3 regions of the Nocardiopsis sp. LDBS0036 genome follow, and region 1 is predicted to be linked to each of the others. Evidence: riboswitches for the same ligand, from Rfam matches in the RefSeq annotation. Region 1 holds a riboswitch; each other region holds the start of a gene.
What was found. A riboswitch is a leader RNA that binds a small molecule or an ion and turns the genes downstream of it on or off. The one in region 1 is predicted to bind cobalamin.
Positions count from the first base shown of each region.

Region 2: linked by a shared signal. The riboswitch ahead of UIS43_RS01835 (nitrite reductase) and the one ahead of metE (5-methyltetrahydropteroyltriglutamate--homocysteine S-methyltransferase) in region 1 are both predicted to bind cobalamin.
Region 3: linked by a shared signal. The riboswitch ahead of UIS43_RS01810 (VWA domain-containing protein) and the one ahead of metE (5-methyltetrahydropteroyltriglutamate--homocysteine S-methyltransferase) in region 1 are both predicted to bind cobalamin.

Region 1 is NZ_CP141103.1:6,062,138-6,068,400, forward strand. It holds gene UIS43_RS25770 (polysaccharide deacetylase family protein) at 1-717, opposite strand, end outside; cobalamin riboswitch at 996-1,159, shown strand; gene metE (5-methyltetrahydropteroyltriglutamate--homocysteine S-methyltransferase) at 1,324-3,624, shown strand; gene UIS43_RS25780 (hypothetical protein) at 3,948-5,009, opposite strand; gene UIS43_RS25785 (coiled-coil domain-containing protein) at 5,462-6,263, opposite strand, start outside.
Region 2 is NZ_CP141103.1:477,357-483,619, forward strand. It holds gene UIS43_RS01830 (precorrin-8X methylmutase) at 1-207, opposite strand, end outside; gene UIS43_RS01835 (nitrite reductase) at 204-1,211, opposite strand; cobalamin riboswitch at 1,265-1,473, opposite strand; gene UIS43_RS01840 (AAA family ATPase) at 1,678-5,010, shown strand; gene UIS43_RS01845 (CsbD family protein) at 5,294-5,461, shown strand; gene nhaC (Na+/H+ antiporter NhaC) at 5,656-6,263, opposite strand, start outside.
Region 3 is NZ_CP141103.1:469,425-475,687, forward strand. It holds gene UIS43_RS01800 (cobyrinate a,c-diamide synthase) at 1-506, opposite strand, end outside; gene cobO (cob(I)yrinic acid a,c-diamide adenosyltransferase) at 677-1,291, opposite strand; gene UIS43_RS01810 (VWA domain-containing protein) at 1,291-3,384, opposite strand; cobalamin riboswitch at 3,418-3,562, opposite strand; gene cbiE (precorrin-6y C5,15-methyltransferase (decarboxylating) subunit CbiE) at 3,611-5,020, shown strand; gene cobM (precorrin-4 C(11)-methyltransferase) at 5,142-5,903, opposite strand; gene UIS43_RS01825 (precorrin-2 C(20)-methyltransferase) at 5,888-6,263, opposite strand, start outside.

The DNA.
Region 1 (6,263 bases):
GCGCGTGCGGCCCTCCTCCGCCGGGGCGACCTGCCCGGCGTCGAACTCCACGACCAGGTCGCCGTCGGGGTTGAAGCCCACCGAGTCGTACAGGGAGCTGATCGGGTGGACGACGCCGGGGTCGGCCGGGCCCTCCCCGCCCTCCCCGCTTCCGACGGCGCCGCGCACCAGGCCGTTGAGCTCCTCCAGCTGCTCCTGGCCGCCGACCAGTGCGGCGGAGGGGTGGTGCGCCGCGGTCTCGGTGTCGTACCAGTAGGTGGTGTACCCCTCCCGGGACCCCTCGGAGTCGGTCTCCACCCGGGTCACGCGGACCCCCAGCAGGCCGTCGCGCGCCGCGGTCAGGTTCCACCCCGCCTCGAAGGAGACCGCGCCGGGGCTGGCGGCCTCGAAGGCGTGCACCTCGTCGGTCAGCTCACGCTCCAGGAAGTCGGCCAGCGGCTCGGCGTTGGGGATCACCGGATAGGTCACCGCGACGGAGATCTCCCCGTCGTAGGGCAGTTCGGCCTCCTCCAGGCCCGCCACCGCGGCCGCGTCCACCTCGGTGAGCCCGTCGGGCTCACCGGAGGCCGGGGGCGACGGCTCGCTCTCGGAGACCGGCGCTCCATGCGTCCGCGGCCCGGGCTCGGGCTCCCCGGAGGAGCGGGTGGCCAACAACACCATGCCCGCCAGGACCGCCAGGGCTACCACGACCGTGATCAGGGGGTGGTCCGGTGCCATGGCGAGGCGGGACTGCTTACTCACGAGGGAATCTCCACGTTCATCGCTCAGACGAACGTCCGCGGGGAGCAGAGGGGAGCTCACCCGCGCAACGCTTGACTTCGTGTGTGACGCCGGTCGAAGGACGGGGGTTCTCACCGTCCGGGCCGGGCGCATGGGGCCGCACGCCGGGTACAGGGGCGAAGGGGGCCCTCCCTATACTTGCAGCCGTGGAAGGTACATGATCCACCCCCGCGTCCCGGGTCCGGCCCGGAACGGGCGGGGCGGAACCATGTCGCAAGAGGGAACCCGGTGCGAGTCCGGGACTGCCCCGCAGCGGTATGGGGGAACGAACGTCGCCATGAGCACTGGTAGTGCCGGTCGCGGAGACCGCACACCGGGAAGCGGCGGCCAGTAGGAGGAGCGGTGTCGGCACCGCCCGCGCCCCCGAGTCCGAAGACCTGCCTCCACCCGGCGACGCACCCGCGGCGCCGGTGGTCCCGCGCCCCGAGGGAGGGCCGGAGGCGGTGGCAGGTCCGGTGCGCGCCCGCGGCGCGTCCGTCGGCGTGTCCTCCCCTCTTCTCCCCTCGCGGCCGGTACCCGGCTTTCGACGAGGGAGAGAAGCTCATGACCACGACCCCCGCGCCGTCCGCGGCCCCGGGCGGACCACGCCCCTCCGTGCGCTCGACCGTGCACGGCTACCCGCGCATCGGCCCCGCCCGCGAGCTCAAGCGCGCCTGCGAGTCCCACTGGAGGGGCCGCACCACCGCCCGCGAACTGGACGAGGTCGCCGCCGGGCTGCGCCTGGGCGTCTACGCCCAGCTGCGCGAGGCCGGTGTCGACGACATCCCCTCCAACACGTTCTCCTACTACGACCACGTGCTGGACACCGCGGTCCTGTTCGACCTGGTCCCCTCCCGCTTCGCCCCTCCCGCCGCGGCGGCGGACCGCGAGGAGGAACTGCGCCGCTACTTCGCGCTCGCCCGCGGCGAACAGGGCGCCCCGCCGCTGGAGATGACCAAGTGGTTCGACACGAACTACCACTACCTGGTCCCCGAGCTCTCGCCCGGCAGCCGTCCCCGCCTGGTGGGCGACAAGCCCGTCGCCGAGTTCCGAGAGGCGGCCGAGGCGGGTTTCCACACCCGCCCGGTCCTGGTCGGTCCGCTCACCTTCCTGCTGCTGGCCAAGCCCGCCGACGGCGCCCCCGAGGGCTGGGAACCCGTCCAGCTGCTCGACCAGCTCCTGGAGGCCTACGCCCAGCTGCTCGGCGACCTGCGGGCCGCGGGCGCCACCGAGGTCCAGCTGGACGAGCCGATCCTGGCCACCGACGAGGGCCGCGCCGCCGTCGGCCACCTGGAGCGCGCCTACCAGTACCTGGGCGCGGTCACCGACCGCCCCTCCCTGCTGGTGTCCACCTACTTCGGCTCCATCGGCTCCGCCGCCCTGCGCGTCCTCAAGGACTCCGCGGTCGAGGCGGTCGGCCTGGACCTGGTCACCGACGACGAGGGCGTGGACGACCTGGTGCGGGTCTCCGGCCTGGGTGCCACCCGCCTGGTCGCGGGCGTGGTGGAGGGGCGCAACGTCTGGCGCACCGACATCCCGGCCGCCGTCGCCGCGCTCGGTACCCTGCTCGCCCTCACCGACGAGCTGACCGTGAGCACCTCCTGCTCCCTGCTGCACGTGCCCCTGGACCTGGACGCCGAGCCCTCCCTGGCCCCCGAGCTGCGCGGGGCCCTGGCCTTCGCCAGGCAGAAGGCCGAGGAGACGGCCCTGCTCGGCCGCGTGCTGTCCGAGGGCGCCGAGTCCGAGCACACCGGACGGGGCGGCGTCCGTCCCCCCGCCTTCACCGACGCGCGCGTGCGCGCCCGCCTCGACGCCCTGGGCCCGGACGCCTACGAGCGCCCGCGGGAACGCGGCAGGCCCACCGACACCCCGCTCACCACGACCACCATCGGGTCCTTCCCGCAGACCGCCGAGCTGCGCCGCGCCCGCGCCGCGCACCGCAGGGGGGAACTGGCGGAGGACGCCTACAAGGCCGTCCTGCGCGAGGAGATCGACCGGGTCGTCGCGCTCCAGGAGGAGATCGGACTGGATGTGCTCGTGCACGGCGAGCCCGAGCGCAACGACATGGTCCAGTACTTCGCCGAGCAGCTGGAGGGCTACGCCACCACCGAGAACGGCTGGGTGCAGTCCTACGGTTCGCGGTGCGTGCGCCCGCCGATCCTGTTCGGCGACGTCTCGCGCCCCCAGCCGATGACGGTCGAGTGGACCACCTACGCCCAGTCGCGCACCGACAAGCCGGTCAAGGGCATGCTGACCGGTCCGGTCACCATGCTCGCCTGGTCGTTCGTGCGCACCGACCAGCCGCTGGGCGAGACCGCACGCCAGGTGGCCTTGAGTTTGCGCGACGAGGTCGCCGACCTGGAACGCGCCGGGATCCGCCATATCCAGGTGGACGAGGCGGCCCTGCGCGAACTGCTGCCGCTGCGCTCGGAGCACCGGGCGCGGTACCTGGACTGGGCGGTGGGCTCCTTCCGCCTGGCCACGTCGGGGGTGTCGCCGTCCACGACCATCCACACGCACATGTGCTACTCGGAGTTCGGGCTGATCGTCGGCGGCATCGAGGCGCTGGACGCCGACGTCACCAGCGTGGAGGCCGCCCGCTCGCGCATGGAGCTGGTGCGGGACCTGGGCGAGCGCGGCTACGGGCGCGGGATCGGCCCGGGCGTGTACGACATCCACTCCCCGCGGGTGCCCTCGGTGGAGGAGATCGAGGGGGCGCTGCGGCTGGCGGTCGCGCACATCGACGCCCGGAACCTGTGGGTGAACCCCGACTGCGGCCTCAAGACGCGCGGTTACGCCGAGGCCGAACAGGCCCTGCGCAACATGGTCGAGGCGGCCCGCCGGGTGCGCGCCGACCTGGCGTGAGCCCGGCGGTGTTTTTGTGGACCTCCGCTTCGCCTCGGTCCGTGTCCGGGCGCCCGGAGAACGGGAATCGGGTTGAAGCAGGCACAGTGGCGCCTCCGGTGAGACGGCTCGTGCCCACACCGTCGCCCGCCACCACCCTCAACGGACGCCTACGGCGCAGTCCTGCTTGCAGTCTCACCTCCAGCCCCTCCAGAACCCCGTGGGCGCCCGAACCGGCCCCCGCAAGCTGAGGCCGATCCACAAGGAGTCCCCAGGAGGCTGAAACACGGGAGGGGGCCGCGGCGAACGCCGCGGCCCCCTCGTGCCGTGTCCGGTCAGCCCCCTCAGGCGCCGACCAGGGCCAGCGCCTCGGCGCCGGCGTTGAGCATGATCTCCTCGACGTTGTCGGGCATGACCAGGTCCTCGGCGGAGGCGTCCTCGGTGAAGGGCGGGTGCATCTGGTACTGGACCCGGATGTTGAGGTTGGCGGTGCGGATCACCAGCGTGGCCTCGGGGATGTCCTCACCCAGGAAGTCGTACTTGGTGAGGACGTAGTGGGCCTCGTCGCCGAGGTCCACCTCCTTGTCCTCCTCCACGTTCGCGGCGTCGTAGAAGGTGTTGTAGTCACCCTCGCCCCGGAGCTCCTGGACCGCGGACTGGAAGTCGGTGGTGGCGGCCTCGACGGAGTCGGCTGCGGAGTAGGGGACCTGGTAGCTGATCTCGAACATCGCGTAGCTCTCGGCCGGGTTGCCCTCCGGGGCGGCGCCTTCCAGGCTCTCGCAGTAGGAGTTGTTGTCCTGGACGTACTTGTCGCCCTCGTCCTGGATCAGGAAGTCGGAGAGCACCTGGTCGGTGAAGGCCTCGCAGGGCTCGGCGGGGACGGCGTAGGGGGGCTCGCCCGCGGGGGCCGCCTCGGGGGCGGGCGCGGCCGTCTCACCGCCGCCGGTGGTCGCCTCCGTGCTCGGGGCGGGCTCGGGCTCGGGGGAGACGGTCTGCTGTCCGCCGTTGTTGGTGACGAGCACGACCAGAACGGCGATGACCAGGACGACGATCACGGCGCCGCCGCCGATCACGACCCACAGGCCCGCCTTGCTGCCGCCGCCCTGGGGCTGCTGCGGCGCAGGGGGATATCCGGGACCGCCGGGGCCGCCGCCGTAGGGCGGCTGGCCGCCCGCGTACATCTGCTGGTCCTGGGGGCCGGGGAAACCCGCGGGGCCGCCGCCGTAGGGCGGTTGGCCGCCGGTGCCGGGGTCGCCGTAGGGACCGCCGTGGGGCGGCTGTCCTCCGGTGTTGGGGTCACCGTAGGGGGCGCCGTGGTGCGGGCCGTAGGGCGGCTGGCCCCCACTGTTGTCCCCACCGCCGTATGGGTTCTGCGGCGGCTGGTTGTATGGTCCGTTTTCGCTCATGGCTCCCCTCGCCCGTGTGTGATGACCGTGTTGTCTGGGACGCGTGTGTGCGCCGTTGGGTTCTCACGACTTCCCGTGCCGCCCCGGAAGGGGCACGGTGGCCGTGTGGGGGAGGCGCACCTGTCGCCACTGCCGTCCCGCGGGCGAGGGCGGGGGAGTGGGCGGGCGTTCCCCGCCTCCGTGCGGAGGTTGCGGTGGACCGGGGGACCGGCCACCGGGGGCGGTGGCCGGGCGGAGCCGAAGGCGTCCTTCGGTCCGGGCCGGGACGTGTGCATCCTAGCTGTGAGTGGTGTCCCCTGGGCAGGTCAGACCGGGGGTAGCAGGGTGAATCGTCACTGTTTTGTGTCGGTTGTGCAGGAACTCATCCCGCACGTGACGCAATCGTGACGCCGTTCCCCGCGCGGTCGCGCCCCGCGCGGGGTAATGGGGCGTCCGTCGCGGGCGCCGCCGGATCAGAACATCGAGATGTGCACGTGGTCGAAGTGGTTCTCGGTGATGCTGCCGCGGTCGGCCATGTCGCGCCAGCCCTCGTCACCACGGCGGATGTCCCAGATCTGCTGCCGGTAGATGATGTACATGATGCCGAGGCGGTCGGCGTTCTCCTGGGCCCACTCGGCGATCGCGTAGCCGCGGTCGATCTGCTCCTGTGAGGGCGTGTTCCCGTTGGGGTCCACCATGAAGTCGCAGGCGCGGCCCTTGGGGTGCTCGCCGACCACCCAGCCGCCGACCTCCCGGTAGCAGCCCACGCCGCCCACGTCTGTGCCCTCGCCGAACTTCTCGATGATCAGCTCGCGCATCTGCTCGGTGCGCGGGGTGATGTTGTACTGGCCGCCCATCGGCTGCACGGGGTGGTCCGCGATCATCTCCTGGACCTCCTCGCGGCGCCCCTCCAGCTCGTCCAGGTCCTCCTCGGCCGCGGCCAGCTGCTCCTCGGCGTTCTGCTGCGCGGTCTCGTCGCGCTCCAGGGCCTCACTGAGCTGGTCGATCTTGTCCTGGTTGCTGGTGGACAGGTAGTTGATCACCACCGCGCGGTCGATGACCTCGTCGGGGTCGGCCTCGACGAACAGCGACATGGACAGGCCGATCCCGCTGCTGGTGTAGGTGGCCACCGCCAGGGCGCGCACCTGCTCGCGCGCCTCCTCCACGTCCTCGCGGGTGCTCTGGGCCCGTTCCTCGGCGCGCTCGGCCTCCTGGATGACGCCCTCCATGTCGCGCAGTTCGCCGTTGAACTCCTCGCTCAGGGCCTCCGCGCGA
Region 2 (6,263 bases), 960 kb from region 1:
GGGGACCAGGTCGGGGTGGACGACGAGGTCGTCGGCGAGGTCGACCTGGCCGGTGCCGTGGATCATCCGCACGGCGAGCCGCTCGGCGTTGGCGGGCAGGTGGTCGAGCCGGGCCTCGCGCCGGATGGTGGCGAAGGAGTCGGCGTAGATGGCGGGCCCGTCGTCGACGTACTCGTAGTGCCGGTTCGGTCTTCTCGGGGAGGTCACCGCGCCTCCCCGGGGACGTGGTCGGGCTGTCCGGGAATGTGCTTGTCAGCCGGGACCGGCCTGTCGGGGCCGGGTCCGTGTTCCTCGGGGGCGAGCCTGTGCCGCCCGGACGCGGTCCCGTGTCCTGCGGGGACGAGGACGGCGCGCCACGGCGTGACGACGAGTTCGCCGGATCCGGCCTCGACGGCTTCGGCGGCGAGCGCGTCGGCGGCGGTCCGGTCCAGGCCCTCCTCGGGCACGGGGACGTGCCGTCCGATCCCGGGCACCGGGCCGTGCGGCAGCGGTGGCGCGGGCTCGGGCAGCCCCGGGGCGGGCGGCGCCGGGTCGATCAGGGGCGAGGGGAGTTCGGCCACGTGCCAGGGGGCGTCGGGGCCGTCCCCGCGCAGCTCCAGGAACCGGTCGGCGAGGCGCACGAGCGCGGCCGGGGCCTCCTCCAGCGGTGTCAGCGGGCCCCAGTGCTCCCCGACCCTGAGCTGGGCGGTACGCGCGTCGAGGGCGACCGCCCCCAGGTCGCAGGAGCGCTCCAGCAGGTCGCCGCTTCCGTCGTCCAGGACGAAGAGGAATCGGCCGGGCAGGGCGGCGCGGCGCGGTTCGGCGCACAGCAGCCCGTCCAGCTCGGCGGCCACGGGCCGCAGGTCCGCTCTTCCAGCCCCGAGCCCCGTGCGGGGGGAGACCATGATGTTGCGGACCAGCTCGTGGGAGGGCGAGGGCAGCAGGCCGGTGCCCTCCAGGGCCCGGAGCACCTCGGGGGACAGCCGCCCCCCGCTTCCGGGCAGGGCGCGCAGTTGCAGGTTGGCCCGCCCGGTGACGTGGATCCGGCCGTCGCCGTACTCCCGGGCCACGGCGGCCAGGGCGCGCAGCGAACGGACGGGGAGCCTGCCGCCGACGAGCCGGAGCCGGACCAGCAGCCCGTCGTCGGCGGGCCAGGGCCGCAGGGCGCCCGGGCAGCGGTCGCGCCGGGCGCGGACGGTGGGGGATGGGGATGGGGAGCCCATCGGGGACATGCGCGTCCTTCTGGTCAGGGACCCGTTCGCGGGGTCCTCGGTTGACCTGGCGGCCCGTCACCGCCAGCGCCAGCAGGTCTTCGGACTCGGGATCGACCGGTGCGGAGCGCCTTCCCGGAGCGTGCGCTCCAGTGGCTGTCCCGGGGAACCGCGTCCCCGGGGCGTGCCCGCCCGTCACCCTCACCGCTGCGCGTCAGCCCCGGATTCGCACCGGGTTCCCTGCCCCACGAGGTGGAGTTCGACTGGCTCGACGAGGGTACCGTTCCCCTCCCGGGCCAGGTCCGGGGGCCTTCCCCCGTCGCGGTCCCGGCGTGGCCCCGGCATGGTCCCGGCGTGGCCGGAGGCGGCCAGTCGCGGGCGGGAGAGCGCGGCCGGCACCGCACGACACAACCGGCCGATACGGTACGTACCGCGTATTCCTCGCACGGTCCGCGCCGCCGTGCCCTCACCCCCCGGGAGCCGATGGATGTACACGGTCCGAATCTCGCAGACCGACCCCTACGCCTTCCCCAGTCTGGACGCGGCGCTGCGGGCCCCGATGTACGCGGGAAGTGACCTGTACCTGCACGTCGAGCCGGGCCACTACGCCGAACCCCAGGTGATCGGTGTGAACCGGCACGTCATCGTGGTGCCCCTCCAGGGCCCCGGCACCGTGACGGTCTCGGCGGGCGACACGAACGTGTTCAACGTGCACAAGGGGCGGCTGGAACTGCACGGTGTGCACGTGCGCAACGCATCGGCCGAGTACCCGCCCGTGTACGTGCACCCCGAAGCCTTCCTGAAGGCCGTCGACTGCGTCTTCTCCGCGAGTACGCAAGTGAACGTGAAGAACACCGAAGCCGAGTTCACCAACTGCGGGTTCGCGGGCGGCGGACTCTACATGGACGGCTCCACGGGCAAGGTGGACGGCTGCCGTTTCACCGACGCCGTGCTCGTCGTCGAGGGCCCGGGCTCCCCCGAGATCCGCCGGACCACCTTCACCGGGGGCCACGACACATGGCACACCCTGCACATCTCCAAGGCCTCGCCCACGGTCACCGACTGCGTCCTGACCGACTGCGGAGGGGAGAGGACCCAGGCGGTCCACGTGCGGGACTCCGCCGCTCCGAAGTTCACCAACCTGACGATCACCGGGGACCGGGGCTGGCCGGTACGGGTGACCGGGCGCTCCAGGGCGGAGTTCCACCGCCTCAGGGTGGACGGCGGCCGTGCCGGAGGCGACTCCGTGTACGCCTGGGACGACTCCGAGCTGACCATCACCCACGGCCGCATCACCAACGCCAGGGCCAGCGCCCTGGCGACCGTCGGGGGCGCGTTGACCGTCCGGGACCTGGTCATCGAGGACGTTGCCCGGACAGGCCTCCACGGGGAGGGGGCCAGGGTCAGCGGTGAGGGGCTGTCCCTGGCCCGTGTCGATGGGAACGGGGTCTACGTCGAGGAGTGCCGGACGACGCTCTCCGACGTCGAGCTGCGTGACAGCCCCCAGGAGGCACGGGAGAAGTGGAGCGTGTTCGCCGCGCAGAAGGGGAGGTTCGAGGTCACCGGGTTGCGCGCCTCGAAGTCGCCGACGATGGTGCACATCGTCGACGCGCGGGGAAGCCTGACCGATCTGACCGGGGACGACGTCGAGGGCGGCCTCCTCGTCAGGCAGGACAGCACGGTCACGGTCAGCACGGCGACGGTCACCAACAGCAGACTCAACGCGCTGACCGTCAACGAAGGGTCCGAGGTCGAGGTCGACGGGATCCAGATCTCGGACTGTTCCCTGCACGGTGTCTACGCGGGGGGCGAGTCGCGCCTGGTCCTGCGCTCGTCGACGGTGAGCGGGTGCGCGTCGGCCGGAGTCGGCGTGGAGAACGGGGCCGTGGTCACGTTGGAGGACACCGTGGTCCGTGACGGGGACGGCTCCGGGCTGGCCGTGTACGGCACCAGCCGGGTGCGCCTGGTGGGGTGCACGGTCTCCGGCAACGCCGCTGAGGGGGTGGACGCCGAGGACACCGCCACCGTGCAGACCGAGGACACCGAGATCACCGGGAACGGGGGCGGTGACCGGGTCCAGGCGCGGGCCGCGACCGGCAGCGGCGGCGCGGCCGTGCCGGACGCGCCCGAGGGGGAGGTGCGGCCGCTGGAGGAACTGCTGGCCGAACTGGACGCCATGGTGGGCCTGGACGGGGTGAAGAAGGAGGTCCGCGCCCTCGTCAACTTCCAGCAGGTCAGCGTCAAGCGTGCGGCGGCGGGGCTGCCCGCGCTCAACGTCAGCCGCCACCTCGTCTTCTCCGGGCCGCCCGGAACCGGCAAGACCACCGTGGCCCGGCTCTACGGGCGGATCCTGCGCTCCCTGGGCGTGCTGGGGAGCGGCCAGTTCGTGGAGGCCGCCCGCCCCGACCTCGTGGCCGAGCACCTGGGCGGCACCAGCACCAAGGTCACCGAGGTGGTCGAGCGGGCCCGGGGCGGTGTGCTGTTCGTCGACGAGGCGTACGCGCTGTCCCGCAAGTTCGGCAGCGGATCGGACTTCGGCCAGGAGGCCATCGACACCCTCATCAAACTCATGGAGGACCTGCGCGAGGAGGTCGTCGTCATCTTCGCCGGGTACTCCAGCGAGATGCGCGGCTTCCTCGACGCCAACCCCGGGCTGCGGTCGAGGGTCGCCCGCACCGTCGAGTTCGAGAACTACTCGCCCGAACAGCTCACGACCATCTTCACGGGGATGGCGGACAGGCAGGGCTACACGCTGGGGGAGGGCACCCGGGAGCTGCTCATCCGGCACTTCCAGGCGCAGAAGCGCGACGAGACCTTCGGCAACGGGCGCGAGGCGCGCCGCGTGTTCGAGGAGACCGTCCAGACCCAGGCGACCCGGATCGTCGACGGCGACTTCGGTTCGGCGCGGGACCTGTCACTGATCCTGCCGGAGGACCTCGCCGACGTCGTGGACGGCGGGCTCTCCGCCAGGGTCGCGGAGGGGCCCAGGGACGCCGGTCAGGTCGAGGAGCTGATGCGCCGCCTGGACGCCATGGTGGGCCTGGCGGCGGTGAAGCGGGAGGTGGCCGACCTGGTGAACCTGATCTCGGCCGGACGCCGGCGGCAGGCGGCCGGGCTGGAGGCCCCGCTGCCCTCGCGACACCTGGTCTTCGCCGGGCCTCCGGGAACGGGCAAGACCACGGTCGCGCGGGTCTACGGGGAACTGCTGGCGGCCCTGGGGGTGCTCGCCCAGGGGCAGGTGGTGGAGGCCAGCCGGGCGGACCTGGTGGGCTCGTACGTGGGCCACACCGCCCAGCGCACGCGTGACGTGTTCGACCGGGCGCGCGGAGGCGTGCTGTTCATCGACGAGGCGTACGCGCTCGCCCGGCCGGGCGGCAGCGGCTCCGACTTCGGCCAGGAGGCCGTCGACACGCTCCTGAAGCTGATGGAGGACCACCGCGACGAGGTGGTGGTGATCGCCGCCGGTTACACCGGGGAGATGCGCGAGTTCATGGCGAGCAACCCGGGGCTGGAGTCGCGGTTCTCCGGGACGGTGGAGTTCGCCCCCTACGACGCGGACGAGCTGGTGCGGATCTTCGTCGGGATGGCCGAGGGCAGCGACTTCCTGGTGTCCGAGGAGACGCGCGGGGCGCTGGGCGCGCTGGTGGTCGAGCGGGCCGGGGTGTTCGGGGACGGCAACGGGCGCGAGGTCCGCAAGCTGTTCGAGGAGAGCGTGATCCGCCAGTCGCGGCGGATCGAGACGGCGGCCCTGGCGGGGGAGGTCCCCGGGGTGGCGGAGCTGCAGACCCTGCGCCCCGAGGACGTCGTGGGAGCTCCGTAGACCTCATGGGGGGCGACGGCTCCCCCCCCCACGCGGAGCGGTGGGTTCCGCAGCCTTGGAAACACGGCCCGCCCCCGGACGCGGAGGTGGGGCGGCGACGCGCGTTCGCGGGCCCGGCCCCGGTTCGTGTTCGGGCGGAACAGCGGTGGTGACGGCGGGCGTGGAGCGTTTCGAGGGTTTTGCGGGGATTTTAGGGTTTCTTGTTTCGGGCAGGGGACGGGGAGAGGGGCGGTTCGCAGGCCAGTACGCCGCTCCTCACGGGAACCACCGAAGGAGGAAGAGCGTGAGCGCCACCGAGAAGGGCCGCAGCCAGGCCGAGATGGTCAAGGGCAAGGCCAAGGAGACCACCGGCAAGGCCACCGGCAACGACCGCATGAAGAACGAGGGTCGCGCCGAGATGGCCAAGGGGCGCCTGCGCCAGGGCAAGGAGGACCTGAAGAAGGGCCGGTAGGTGCCGCCTTCGCGGACGGTCGCGGACGGCCCCCCGCCAGCGGGAGCCTCCCGCCCGACCAGCCGGACGGGGGAGGGTCGCGAGCCCCGGTCCCGCCGCGGCCGCCGACCTGACCGCCTTCGCGTCCGAGGGGAGCGGAGCACGTGCCCCGCACGTGCTCCGCTCCCCTTTCGCGTGGCCGCCCCGGGCGGGGCTCACGTCGTGGAGCGCTCCCGCTCCGGTTCGAGGCGGCGGATGCCGAAACCCCGGGTCAGCGGCGCGAGGAAGGCGATCAGGGCGGAGAACAGGAAACCGCTCCAGTTGAACACCGCCCACGGCAGGAACTCGAAGTTGGCCACGCCCAGGGTGGTGGCGAAGAAGACGCCCGACACCGTCCAGGGCATCAGCACCTCGGTGATCGTGACCGAGTCCTCCATGCTGCGCGACAGATTGACCGGGTGCAGGTTCCTGGCCCGGTAGGCGTCGCCGTAGACGTCCTTGACCAGGAAGAAGGTCACCAGCGCGTTGGAGGTGCCGTTGATGATGGTGAAGCCGGAGAGCAGGGTGGTGAGGATGAGGCTTCCCGTGGACCGCAGCCTGGCGATGAGCCCCTCCAGCAGGACCCGCAGCACGCCCGACTTCTCCAGCGCCGAGGCGAAGAAGAAGGCGCAGAAGACGAAGAACGCCGAGTTGTACATCGAGTACAGCCCGCCCCGGTTCACCAGCTCGGCCAGGACGTCGGAGACCCCGTCCCCCTGCGGCAGCATGTCGGTGGTGAAGCCGGAGACGACCGCGGCGAACAGGTCGCCCACGCTCGCCCCCT
Region 3 (6,263 bases), 960 kb from region 1:
ACCACGCCGAGGACGGGCAGGTGCGTGGCCCGGGTGATCTCGGCGACGTTGCGCACCGAACCCGCCTGGTTGAGGATCACCCCGACCACCTCGACCGCCGGGTCGTAGGCGGCCATCCCCGCCACCAGCGCGCCCACCGAACGCGACATCCGCGACACGTCCACCACCAGCACCACCGGTGTCCGCGTCAGGGCCGCGACGTGCGCGGACGAGGCGAACCCGTCCGTGCCCAGCCGCCCGTCGTGCAGGCCCATCACACCCTCGATGACGGCGACGTCCGCGCCGCGCGCCCCGTGCAGCAGCAGCGGCGCCATCCGCTCCACGCCGACCAGGTGCGGGTCGAGGTTGCGGCCCGGACGCCCGGTGGCCAGGGCGTGGTAGCCGGGATCGATGTAGTCGGGGCCCACCTTGTGGCCGCTCACCGCGTACCCGGCGTCGCGCAGCGCCGCCATCAGCCCGGTCGCGACCGTGGTCTTGCCCTGCCCGGTCATGGGCGCGGCGATCATCAGCCGGGGCAGCGCCGTCGGCCGTGCACGCGGTGTCGGCCGGAGCAGCCCTGTCGGCCGGGCCGACGGCGTCGGTCCGGCCCCCGCTTCTCCGGTTCCCGCGTACTCCCCGGCGGCCTCCGCGGGCCCGGCCGTCCGGCTTCGCGAACCCTCCGAGGTGCCCCGGGAGGTCACCACTCGATGCCCCGCTGCCCCTTGCGCCCGGCGTCCATGGGGTGCTTGACCTTGGTCATCTCGGTGACCAGGTCGGCGGCCTCCAGCAGCCGCGGGTCGGCGCGGCGGCCGGTGATCACCACGTGCTGGCGGCCGGGGCGGTCCCGCAGGGCGGCCAGGACGTCCTCGACGTCGACCCAGCCCCAGTTGAGCGGGTAGGTGAACTCGTCCAGGATGAGCAGGTCGTGCGTCTGGTCGGCGAGCCTTCGCCTGATCTCCGCCCAGCCCTCGGCGGCGTCCGCCGCGTGGTCCTCGGCGTCGCCCTTGCGACGGCTCCACGACCAGCCCGAACCCATCTTGTGCCACTCGACCGGACCGCCCTCGCCGGTCTGCTCGTGCAGCTCACCCAGGCGTTCCAGCACGGTCTGCTCGCCGATGCGCCACTTCGCCGACTTGACGAACTGGAACACCCCGATCCGCCAGCCCTGGTTCCAGCCGCGCAGCGCGAGGCCGAACGCGGCGGTCGACTTGCCCTTGCCGTCACCGGTGTGCACGGCGAACACGGGCTGGTTGCGGCGCTGGCGCGTGGTGAGCCCGTCGTCGGGGACGACGAGCGGCTGTCCCTTGGGCATCAGGCGGCCCTCTCTCGTACGGCGGTGCCCAGCGCGTCGGCGCTGACCTCGCTGACGGGCATGTGGTCGGCGCCCAGGCGGGCGGCCAGGGAGGCGGCCAGGCCCAGGCGCAGCGGCCCGGACTCCCCGTCCACCACGACGGTGGTCACGCCCAGTCCGGCGACGTGGTCGGCGGCGGCCATCGCGCGGCCCACCGCCCCCTTGCCGCCGGTGGCCCGGCCGTCGGTGACCACGACCAGGAGCGGACGCAGCCTCGGGTCCCGCAGCCGCTCGCGGCGCAGGACGCGGGCCGCCTCCTCCAGGCCCTCGGCCAGCGGGGTGCGCCCCCCGGCGGGCAGGTCGTCGAGGCGGGCCGCGGCCACGTCCACCGAACGGGTCGGCGGCAGCGTGAGTTCGGCCTCGCGTCCCCGGAAGGTGACCAGGCCGACCTTGTCGCGGCGCCGGTAGGCGTCCAGGAGCAGGGACAGGATCGCGGTCTTGACCTCGGTCATACGCCTGCGCGCCGCCATGGAGCCGGAGGCGTCCACGCAGAACAGCACCAGGTTGGTCTCCTGACCCTCGCGGACCGCGACGCGCAGGTCGCGGGGGCGCAGCCGCAGTCGGCCGCCGCCCTGGGGCCGCAGCGCGGCGGCCCGCACGGTCTCCACCAGGTGGACCGCGCTGCCCGCACCCCGGCCGGGCTCGGCGGCGCCGATCCGCCGGCCCCGCGTGCCGACGGCCCGGCTGCGCCTGCCGTCGGCGCCCTCGCCGGAGCCCCGCACGGTGAGCAGCCGGGTCCGGTAGGGGGCGGCGGCCCTGGCGGTGGTCGGGGAGGCGCCGGAGGGGCGGGGTTCGGGGGAGTCGCCCTCGGCATCCTCGGGCGCGTGCTCGGCTGAGGCGGGGGAGCGCTCCGGGTCGGGCTGTTCGCCGCCGGAGGTCTCGGCTTCCCCGGTGTCCCCGGCGTTGTCCGGGGGACTGGCGTTGTCGGAGGGATCCTGTGGGTCCTGTGTGTCTGACGGGGTTTCGGAATCGTCGCCGTCGTCGGTCCCCTGCGGGCCCGGCGGCTCCGGGGGGTCGGGCGGCGGTTCCTCGTCGCCCAGGATCCGGTCCAGGAGCTCCTCGTCGAGTCCCGGCGCGTCGAAGGGGTTGCGTCGGCGCCGGTGCGGCAGGGCGAGCGTGGCTGCGCGGCGGATGTCGGCCCGGGTGACCGAGGTTCGGCCCGACCAGGCCGCGTGCGCCATCGCCGTGCGCGCGGTCACGATGTCGGCGCGCAGGCCGTCCACGTCGTAGGCGGCGCACACCTCGGCGATCTTCAGCAGCGCGGCCTCGGACAGGCGCACCCGGCCCAGTGCCTCCCGGGCCGCCGCGATGCGTTCGGCCAGCGCCTTCTCGGCCCCGTGGTAGCGCCCGGCGAAGGCGGCGGGGTCGGCGTCGTGGGACATGCGCCTGCGCACCACCTCGGCGCGGATCGCGGGCTCGGACGGCGCGGCGACCTCGACGGTGAGTCCGAACCGGTCCAGGAGCTGCGGGCGCAGCTCGCCCTCCTCGGGGTTCATGGTGCCGATGAGCAGGAACCGGGCCGCGTGCTCCACGGAGAACCCGTCGCGCTCCACGGTGACCCGGCCGGTCGCGGCGGCGTCCAGCAGCAGGTCGACCAGGTGGTCGTGCAGGAGGTTGACCTCGTCGACGTAGAGGATGCCGCGGTGGGCCCGGGCCAGCAGGCCGGGTTCGTAGGCGACCCTGCCGTGGGTGAGGGCCTGTTCCAGGTGCAGGGAGCCCAGGACGCGGTCCTCGGTGGCGCCGACGGGCAGTTCGACCAGGCGCACCGGGCGGCTCTCCACGGCCGTGCCGGACCCGAAGGGCCCGTCGGGGGAGTGCTGCGCCGGGTCGGCGGGGTCCACGGAGAACCGGTCGCCCTGGTAGACGTCGACGGGCGGCAGGAGGGAGGCCAGGGCCCGGACCGCGGTGGACTTGGCGGTGCCCTTCTCGCCGCGCACCAGGACGCCGCCGATCTCCGGCGAGACGCTGGTGAGGACGAGGGACAGGCCCAGGTCGTCGAGTTGCTCGGCGTCGCAGCCGACGATTGCGGAAAAGGGGTAGTGCGGTGACCGCAATGGCATGTAGAGGCTCCCGCTCATGTCGCCATCGGTAAGGGACGGGCGCGAGGCCGGTCTTCGGACTTGCCGGGTCCTTCCTGGACGGAAGGCTCGGTTCACCGCAGCGGGCCTGTGCCGGAGTCTCACCGGGCTTCCCAGATTCTCCCCGCCGGCCGTCCCCACCGTTTCCGATGGCTGGGCCGTTGGGGCACCTCATGCCTGCCGCCACGATAGCGTCCGAGGAATGAAGGACGACAGCCGCCCTCCCGTCACCCACCACCGCCCGGATGCCGCTGCGCGGGGGAGTGGTGCACCCTCAACGGACGCCTGCGGCGCGGAGCCTGCTTCCGTCACCCACCGTGCCGCTGCGCGGGAGGACGGGGTCTCCCCGCCCACCGGGCGCCGGATCACCGTCGTCGGCATCGGCGCGGACGGCTGGCCCGGCCTGCCCGAGCGGCTGCGCGCGCTCGTCCTGGCCGCCGACACGGTGCTCGGCGGGCGCAGGCACCTGGCGATGCTCCCCGACCGGCCCCGGCAGCGCCGCCTGGCCTGGCCCTCACCCCTGCGCGAGGGCCTGCCGCCTCTGCTGGCCTCGCTCGACGCCGCCTCCGCCGACCCAGCTTCCGCCGACAGCGCCTCCCCTGACGGCCCCTCCACCGTGGCGCTGGCCTCCGGCGACCCCCTGGTGTCCGGCATCGCCACCACCCTGATCGACCTGCTGGGCGCGGACGCCGTGCGGGTGGAACCCGCCGTCTCCTCGGTCGCCCTGGCCCGCGCCCGCATGGGCTGGCCCGCCGAACGCTGCGCGGTGGTGGGCCTGGTCGGCCGCGACCCCCGCCTGCTGCTGCGCCAGCTCGCCCCCGGCCACCGCGTCCTGGTGCTCTCCTCCGACGGCGCCACCCCCGCCGCGGTCGCCGCCCTGCTGGTCGGCGCGGGCTACGGCGCCAGCCGGATGACCGTGCTGGGCGACCTGGGCGCGGACTCCGAGTCGCGCCTGGAGACCACCGCCGACCACTGGCTCGCGTCACCTCCCGGCACGGTGCCCCCGCTGCACGTGCTGGCCCTGGAACTCCTGGGCCCGCCCGGCCACGGCCTGGTCGCGGGGCTGCCCGACGACGCCTTCGAACACGACGGGCAGCTCACCAAGCGCGACCTGCGCGCCTCGGCGCTGGCCCGCCTGGCCCCCTCGCCGGGCCAGCACCTGTGGGACGTGGGCGCTGGCGCGGGCTCGGTGAGCATCGAGTGGATGCGCGCCCACCCCTCCTGCACCGCCACGGCGGTGGAGGCCCACCCCGAACGGGCCGCGCGGATCGGCCGCAACGCGGGCCGCCTCGGCGTTCCCGGCCTGGACGTGGTCACCGGCCGCGCGCCGGACGCGCTGGCCGGGCTGCCCGCGCCCGACGCGGTGTTCGTCGGCGGCGGCGCGACCCGGCCGGGCGTGCTCGACGCCTGCCTGGGGGCGCTGCGGCCGGGAGGGCGGATCGTGGTGCACGGGGTGACGCTGGAGACCGAGCACCTGCTCGCCGACGCCCACCGGCGCCACGGGGGCGAGCTGACCCGGATCGCCGTCGAGACCACCGCGCCCATCGGCGGGTTCACCGGCTGGACGCCCGCCCGCACGGTCACCCAGTGGTGTCTGGCGGTGCTGCCCTGACCCTCCGCTGCGCTGCTTCGCGCCCAGGCGCCGGAGGCACGGGAGCCCTCGACCCCCACGCACGCCCCTCCCTCCACGCGAACCCGCCCGCGGAGCCTCCGGAACCCCTTCGGGGCCCTCCCTACCCGCTGGCCCGCGGCCGGGCCGGGTCGTAGAGGTAGGACTCACCGCCCGCCCCGGGATCGAGCGCCCGCCCCACCAGGATCACCGCCGCCTGCCGGAACCCGGCCTCCTCCACCGCGTCGGCGACGGTGGAGACCGTGCCGCGCAGCACCGCCTCGCCCGGCTGGCTGGCCCGGTACACCACGACCACCGGGCAGTCGCCGCCGTACTCGGGTTCGATCTCGGCCATCAGCTCGCGCACCCGCCGGATCGCCAGGTGCAGCACCAGCGTGGCCCGGGTCGCGGCGAACGCGGCCAGCGACTCGGTCCCGGGCATGGCGGTCGAGCGGGCCCGCGTGCGGGTCAGCACCACCGACTGGGCCACCAGCGGCACGGTCAGCTCCCGTCCCGCCAGCGCCGAGGCGGCCGCGTACGCGGGCACCCCGGGCGTGACGTCCCACGGAACGCCGTGCGCGTCGAGCCTGCGGGTCTGCTCGGCCAGCGCCGAGTACAGCGACGGGTCGCCGGAGGTGAGCCGTACGACGTCGCGGCCCGCCGTGTGCGCGCGGACCAGGTGGTCGGTGATGCGGTCCAGGTCCAGGCCCTGGGTGTCCACCAGTTCGGCGCCGGGCGCGCAGTGCGTCAGGACCTGCGGGTCCAGGTAGGTGCCGGGGTAGAGGACCACGTCGGCCCCGGCGAGCATGCGTGTGGCGCGCACGGTCAGCAGGTCGGCGGCTCCGGGCCCCGCGCCCACGAAGTGCACGGTCACGGCTTCACCCACCTGGGGGTCCACACGCGGCCCGCCCCGGTGACCCGGGTTCCGGACGCGCCGACGATGAGCAGGCAGCGCATGTCCACGGCGGCGGGGTCGAGTTCGCCCAGGGTGGTCACCGTCAGGGACTCGCCTTCGCGGCCCACGTCGCGGCCGACGACGACCACGGTGTCGGGTTTGCGGTGCTCCAGCAGGATCCGGCGCGCGGTGACGATCTGCTCGGTCCGGGACCGGGAGGCGGGGTTGTAGACGGCCAGCGCCAGGTCGGCCTCGGCGACGGCGCGCAGACGCCGCTCGACCACCTCCCACGGCTTGAGGCGGTCCGACAGGCTCATCACCGCGAAGTCGCCGCCCACGGGGGCGCCCGCG